DNA from 2 places in the Roseibium sp. R5 genome. Region 1 is predicted to be linked to the other one. Evidence: riboswitches for the same ligand, from Rfam matches in the RefSeq annotation. Region 1 holds a riboswitch; the other holds the start of a gene.
The links. Region 1 has a riboswitch for cobalamin ahead of cobU (bifunctional adenosylcobinamide kinase/adenosylcobinamide-phosphate guanylyltransferase). Riboswitches for the same ligand answer to the same signal wherever they lie in the genome.
Positions count from the first base shown of each region.

Region 2: another riboswitch for cobalamin. It lies ahead of AC0J4F_RS10310 (DUF1636 domain-containing protein); the one in region 1 lies ahead of cobU (bifunctional adenosylcobinamide kinase/adenosylcobinamide-phosphate guanylyltransferase).

Region 1 is NZ_CM146910.1:3,493,444-3,497,221, forward strand. It holds gene AC0J4F_RS16435 (hypothetical protein) at 1-266, shown strand, start outside; tRNA gene AC0J4F_RS16440 (tRNA-Asn) at 415-490, opposite strand; cobalamin riboswitch at 820-1,051, shown strand; gene cobU (bifunctional adenosylcobinamide kinase/adenosylcobinamide-phosphate guanylyltransferase) at 1,086-1,637, shown strand; gene cobW (cobalamin biosynthesis protein CobW) at 1,634-2,755, shown strand; gene cobN (cobaltochelatase subunit CobN) at 2,888-3,778, shown strand, end outside.
Region 2 is NZ_CM146910.1:2,226,323-2,230,100, reverse strand. It holds gene AC0J4F_RS10320 (IclR family transcriptional regulator) at 1-168, shown strand, start outside; gene AC0J4F_RS10315 (sn-glycerol-3-phosphate ABC transporter ATP-binding protein UgpC) at 197-1,258, shown strand; cobalamin riboswitch at 1,400-1,614, shown strand; gene AC0J4F_RS10310 (DUF1636 domain-containing protein) at 1,737-2,132, shown strand; gene AC0J4F_RS10305 (ABC transporter ATP-binding protein) at 2,129-2,923, shown strand; gene AC0J4F_RS10300 (ABC transporter substrate-binding protein) at 2,927-3,778, shown strand, end outside.

The DNA.
Region 1 (3,778 bases):
AGTCCCTGGATGGTCTGATCAAACAAGCCATAAACAGCCGTATCGATGCTGCTTATGCCAACGTAGCGGTCATTCAGCACCAACTGGGGGAAATGGGGCAGCCGAATGCGCTCTCGTTCGATTCGGATCTCAAGCATACCCGCGACTACTATTATGCCAGCACGACAACAAAGCCGGAGTTGATTGCGGACTTTAATTCTTGGATGTCCGAAAACTCTGACAAGGTCGCGGAATTGAAAGCTGAGTACAAAGTGAACCTGGACTGATCGACGGCAGTCCATGACAGGGCGGGGCTGGCGGTTTCCGTCAGTCCTTGATTTTTGCGTTTTCGAATGCTCAAGACTCAATCGCGGACGCGCCAGATGACCGATTGTGCGTAGATCTGATCAATTGCATGTTTTTTAGGAAAAAGAGTGGCTCCCTGAGTAGGACTCGAACCTACGACCCAGCGATTAACAGTCGCTTGCTCTACCAACTGAGCTATCAGGGATCACCGTGCCGGGGCAGTGCGTGACCGCCCCCGTCGATGGAGATGCGTATAACGCAGCCCTTATCCATTTGCCAAGCCCTGAAATGCGTTTTTTTCATTCCATCGTTATTTTTTCGTCAGGTATGTGGAAAACTATAAATTTTTCAGATGCCTAGTTGTGTCTATCGGTTTTTAACAGGTGCGCTTCGCCGGTCGTATTTCCGCATTGCCGCCAAGACGGAACTCAAAACGCTGCGTTTTCCAACCGGTCGTGGCAATTTGCGGTCAAACATACGACTAAGAAGACTTGCCGCCTTAAACACTCTGGCTTGTGCGGGCTGTTGGTTCCAGCTAGGAAGGAAACAGACGGTTCTGGCGCTGGAGTGATCCAGCCCGGATGAAACGGGAATTCGGTAAGTCCTCATTGAGGATTGATCCGGAGCTGCCCCCGCAACTGTGAGCGGCGAGTGCTGGCACATGACCCACTGGAGATCTTTGAGCATCGTTCTCAATGTGACCGGGAAGGGGTGCTGGTCATAAGGAACCGCGAGCCAGGAGACCGGCCGTCGATAGAGTTTAACCGCAAGGCTGTCGGGCGGACGGCTGGGAGACACATGTGACGCAGTCTGACCATGGCCGGTCTACCCTCGTTTTCGGCGGGGCCCGGTCCGGAAAAAGCACCTTTGCAGAAAGGCTTGCAGCTCGAAGCAGCCTGGAAAGGGTGTATGTTGCAACGGGTGCCGCTCTCGATGACGAGATGGCGGACCGTATTGCCAGTCACAAGGATCAACGCGGGTGTTCCTGGATTACAATTGAAGAGCAGCTGGATCTCGCCGGGGTGCTGAGCCGCGAAAATGCCGCGCACAGGGTTATCCTCGTTGATTGCCTGACCCTTTGGCTGTCCAACCTGATGTTTTCCGACAAGGACATAGCTGCGGAAACGGCGCGTTTGATTGAAGCCACCAAGGGTCTTGCCGGGCCGTGTGTGTTTGTCTCCAACGAAGTCGGCATGGGGATCGTGCCGGAGAACCGCCTGTCGCGGTCGTTCCGGGACGCGCAAGGCCGTTTGAACCAGGATATCGCATCGGCGTGCCATCAGGTCGTGTTTGTCGCTGCTGGACAGCCGCTTCTTCTCAAACCTTCACATCAACCGGAGATCGGATTGTGACTTCTTCAACGCTTAAGCCGGGTCAAAAAATCCCGGCAACCATCGTGACCGGTTTTCTTGGCGCGGGAAAAACGACCCTGATCCGCAACCTATTGCAAAATGCCGGCGGCAAGCGGATTGCGCTTATCGTCAATGAATTCGGCGATATGGGATTTGACGGCTCGCTTGTGAATGGATGCGCGGACCCGAGCTGTTCGGCAGAAGAAGTGGTGGAGCTGACCAACGGATGCATTTGCTGCACGGTCGCCGATGACTTTCTGCCCACCATGGAAATGTTGCTCGCTCGCGAAAACCCGCCGGAGCACATCGTCATCGAAACATCCGGTCTTGCATTACCGCAGCCGCTGGTCCGGGCTTTTTCGTGGCCATCGGTGAAGCCAAAAGTCACTGTGGACGGTGTTGTCACGGTTCTGGATGCAGCCGCGCTTGCTGAAGGACGGATCGCACTGGATGAAGCCGCGCTGAAAGCCCAGCGCGCAGCGGATGAAGCGCTGGATCATGAGAGCCCTGTTGAGGAGCTTTTCCATGATCAGCTGCGCTGCGCGGATCTTGTGGTGCTGAACAAGGCCGATTTGGTCGCGGGCGATATTCTTGCGGGCGTTCAAGAAAAGATCGCAGCAGAGGTCCGCCCAGCGGTGCATATCGTTGCATCTGAGAAAGGCACTTTGCCGATCGAGGTTCTGCTTGGCCGCGGCTCAGCTGCTGAGGATGACATGGCCTCCCGACATGAACATCACCATCACCACCATGATGATGACCATCATCATGATCACGATGATCATCATCACGATCACGACCACGACCACCATCATGATCATCATCACCACGATGACTTTGAAAGCCATGTGATCGAGGCGCCGATCTTTGCTTCGCTGAAGGAAGCTGAGGCGCAGGTGCTTCAGGCCATGGCATTGAAAGGTGTTCTTCGTATCAAGGGGGCCGTTCAGGTGGATGGCAAGGCCGCGCCGGCCATGGTGCAGGCGGTGGGCCCGAGGGTTGAGACCTGGTTTGCATCAGGTGCGGAGAGTGCCGGCAAGCTGGTGGTGATCGGGCTTAAGGGCTTCGATTTGGGCGCCGTTCGAGGCGCGTTATCGGGTCTTGCGGAAGCGGCTGAGTGATTTCAGGCGACCTCAAATGCCGGAACTGCCGGGCGTTGTCCGGCAGTTCATTGAAAGCCTTTTCGCCCTGAAAAGTGTAGGCGGGTCTCATGGTCTATCCATGAGATGACATAAGAACGAGAAAACATCCAGATGCATATTCTCGCAAGCCAGACGCGCCGGATCGATGACGGGGGGGATGCTGTCGACCTCGGCCAGCAGCCTGCCGATATCCTGTTTTTGTCCGCGGCCGATACCGAGCTTGGAAGTCTGGCATCGGCGCAGTCTGGCTTGGGAACGGATACGCCAAGCCTCCGCCTTGCGAACCTGATGGCGCTGTCGCATCCCTATTCGGTTGATCTTTATGCAGAGCAGACGGTTCGCGGATCCCGGATTGTGATCTTGCGTGTCCTCGGTGGTGTCGAATACTGGCGCTATGGGTTGGAGAGGTTTGTAGAAGAGGCCCGCGCCAGCGGCATCGATCTTGTCGTCATACCCGGGGACGACAAATGGGATGACGCTCTCACAAGCCATTCGACGCGCGGCACGGAGGATGTGCGTCAGATGTGGCGCTACTTCGTTGAAGGCGGACCTGAGAACTACGCCAACGCATTGCGGTATGCCGGTCATCTGATCGGGCTTACTGAAGAGCCTGCGCATGCGGTTCCTCTGCCAAGAGCCGGTATTTATCTGCCCGGTCATACCGCGCCGGGTCTGGGAACGTTGAGATCAACCTGGGCAGACCCGAAGGCTCCCGTCGCTGCGATCACCTTTTACCGGGCTCTGGTGCAAGGATCCCAGACCGCGCCTGTTGATGCTTTGGTATCCGCACTCGCAGAGACCGGAGTCAATGCGCTGCCGGTCTTTGTCTCCAGCCTCAAGGAAGCGGAATCCATCGCTGTTCTGGACGCGTTGTTTGAAGAGGCAAAACCAGATGTGATTTTGAACGGGACTGCTTTTGCTGTTTCCAAGGCCGGGATCGACCACCAGCCGACGCCGCTCGACAAATGGGGCAAGCCTGTTCTCCAGGTGGTGTTCTCGTCT
Region 2 (3,778 bases), 1.3 Mb from region 1:
ATCGCAGCACCGATCTTGGCACCAAAGGGCCGTCCGATTGGCGCGCTTTCGGTGACAACATCAACCCGGCGCAAAAGCCTTGATGAATTGAACGAAGCAAAGCCTGCGCTTTTGAAGGCTGCATCTGAAATTGCCGCAGCTGTCTCGGACTGGCAGTTTCCAGGATAATTGTTCCCAGGGAGGGGAGAAGAACTTCATGTCTGGTGTCACCTTAGACGGAGCCGTCAAAAAATACGGTGAGGTTCAGGTCATTCATGGTGTCGATCTTCAGATTGAACATGGTGAGTTCTGTGTATTTGTCGGACCGTCCGGCTGCGGAAAATCCACGCTCTTGCGCATGATTGCCGGCCTTGAGGAAACGACAGGCGGAAAAATTTCCATCGGCCAGAGGGATGTGACCAAATCCGATCCGGCCGAACGCGGTGTCGCGATGGTGTTCCAGACCTACGCCCTTTATCCGCACATGACGGTCGAGGAAAACATGGGCTTCGGCCTCAAAATGAACGGGTACCCGAAAGCCGAGATCAAGGAGAAGGTCGGCGAAGCGGCGCGCATCTTGAAACTCGAGCCCTATTTGGCGCGCAAACCAAAGGCCCTTTCGGGCGGCCAACGCCAGCGTGTTGCCATCGGACGCGCCATTGTTCGCGGACCGGAAGTCTTCCTGTTCGATGAGCCGCTGTCGAACCTTGATGCGGAGCTGCGCGTTGATATGCGGGTCGAGATTGCCCGGCTGCACAAGGACATCGGCGCCACCATGATCTATGTGACCCACGATCAAGTCGAGGCTATGACCCTGGCCGACAAGATCGTGGTTCTGCGCGCCGGGCGGATCGAGCAGGTCGGCTCCCCAATGACGCTCTACTCCGATCCGGACAACAAGTTCGTTGCCGGTTTTATTGGCTCACCGTCGATGAATTTCATTGAGGGGACCGTGCAAGATGGCAGCGTTGCCATTCCGGCATTTGGTGGTTTGACGGTCGAGCCATCCGTTGCACTTCCAAAAAATGACGAAAAGGTTCTGGTCGGCCTCCGCCCGCAGCATCTGGTGATCAGCGAGACGGACGAGGGCGCGAAGGTTGATCTTTCCGAACAACTGGGCGGTGTCGCGTACTCCTATCTTGTTTGCCAAACGGGAGAACGCGTCATCATTGAAACGAAGGGCGAAGACGTCCCGAGACCGGACAGCGCCGTTGCAATCACGTTTGATCCCGCCAACGCCTTTTTCTTCGATGCCAAGACCGAACAACGGCTCCGTTGAGTGCAAGTTTTGCGCTTTGCGAATTTTCCGATGGAAGACGCCAATACGCAGTGGTTTTAACGCCGAGGCGTCAAACTGAAAATTTGCTTGTGATCACAAGCTTCAAGTCGATCATTTTAAGTTGACCGGCCGACGGCCATCGGCTTTTTTAGCGATGATGGTTCTCAGACGCCCAAGGCCGACGAGATGAAAAGGGAACACGGTGCGGCGTAGCCAGTAGGCACCAAATCCGTGACTGCCCCCGCAACTGTGAGCGGTGAGCGACCCCGAAAGACACCACTGGACACATCGTCCGGGAAGGTTCGGGAGAGTTACGACCCGCGAGTCAGGAGACCTGCCATCACCGGTGCAGTTGCTGCACCGGTTCTTCAACTTGATGCGGGCGGGGCGCCCGGCTCGGAGCATATGATGGCAAAGCGGTCACCACCGCCACCACGTCGTTTTGTTTGGCGCGCCCTTCTTTGTGGCGGAGGGCCAAATGAACCATCGTATAACTGTTTGCACATCCTGCCGGCGAAAGGGCACGGAAACACGTCCGGGTTTTGAGCTGATTGAACGGCTCCGAAACGCCTTACTTGCTGCTGACGACACAATGCCCGAAACCTTCGACGTTTCAGGTGCCGCCTGCATGGCGGGGTGCGATCGGCCGTGTACGATCGCCTATCACGGCACGAGCAAGGCCTCCTACCTTTTCGGGGACATTGATCCAGAGACCGATGTCGACGATCTCGTCGCGTTTGCAAAACAATACGCCTATCTCGGCGACGGATGGTGTTCGTCTGTCGACCGTCCAGGCAAGTTGCGGAAGTCTACGCTAGCGCGGATACCCGCCACCGGTTCGGCGCTCGAAGAGCAGAAAGCGCGCGCTTCGTGACCGCAGCAACCCTCACCGCCAAAGACCTGTCTTGGTCGCCAAAGCACCATGGTGACATCCTGCTGCGATCGACCAGCTTCCACCTTGAAGCGGGCCGTGTGCTCGGAATTGTTGGACCGAACGGTGCCGGCAAAACAACCCTGCTCAGACTGCTTTACAGGTTTTATCGACCGGTCACAGGTCAGGTTCTGATTGACGGCGAGGACATCTGGAGTCTCTCCGCGCGAGAGACTGCACAGCGGATTGCCGCCGTCTTGCAGGAACAACCAAGTGACTTTGCACTCACTGTCGGTGAGATCGTGGCACTTGGCCGGACACCGCACCGGCGCGGGTTTGCCGGGGCGACAGGCGCTCATGACCGGGATATCATCGAGAACGCCTTGGACCGGCTGGACTTGCACGGACTGGCCGGCCGCCAACTTGGAACCCTCTCAGGCGGAGAGCGTCAGCGTGTCATGGTGGCCCGCGCCTTGGCGCAACAACCTCGGCTGTTGATCCTGGATGAACCAACAAACCACCTCGACATCCGTCATCAGCTGGAAGTTCTGGACCTTATCCGCAGTTTGCCCCTGACGATCGTCACCTCGCTGCACGATCTGAACCTTGCTACTGGGTTATGCGACGATGTTGTGCTTCTCCAATCGGGCCGTCAACTCGGCTTCGGATCCCCTGCGCATGTTTTGACGGAAACGGCTGTTTCCCAGGCTTTCCAGGTTGACGCCCGGCGCGAGCGCCTCACCCCCAGCAACAATGATCATCTGACTTTTCATATTCAAAAACAGGGAATTTAACTCATGAAGAAAACACTTTTGACCGGCCTGGCACTTGCTCTTTCTGCTGGGATTGCGGCCGCGGAAACCAGCGTCCAGAGCTGCGACCGTGTGGTGACCTTCGATGCGCCACCGCAACGCGCCATATCCAACGACGTCAATTTGACAGAGATGATGCTGGTCCTCGGTCTTGAGGACCGAATGGTGGGCTATACCGGGATCTCGGGCTGGAAAACGCTTGATGAAGAAATGCGGGCAGGTGTCCAGGAACTTCCGGAGCTGTCTTCCAAATATCCGTCCAAGGAAGTGATTATCGGCGCGGATGCCGACTTCTTCTTTGCCGGCTGGAACTACGGAATGAAAGTCGGTGGTGAGGTCACGCCAGAAACGCTCGAACCTTTCGGCGTGAAGGTTTATGAGCTCACCGAATCCTGCACCCACATTATGGACAAGGACAAAGCCAGCATCGAGGACATGTATGCTGACCTGTTGAATTTGGGACGTATCTTTAACGTTGAAGAGCGTGCCGAAGACCTCGTGGAAGGATACCGGTCGGATCTTGCCGCGTTCAAGCAGGACCTCAAAACAGGCGAACCACTGCGCGTGTTTGTTTATGACAGCGGCGAAGACACCCCGTTTACCGCCGGGCGCTATGCCATGCCGACCGCACTCATCGAAGCTGCGGGCGGCAAGAACATCATGGATGATTTTGAAAAAAGCTGGGCCACCGTCACATGGGAAGAAGTGATTGAACGCAATCCGGAAGTCGTCGTGATCGTCAACTACGGCGAAGTCACTGCAGACCAGAAACGTGCGTTCATGATGTCCAATCCAGCTTTTGCAGATCTCGATGCCGTCAAGAACGACCGCTTTGTA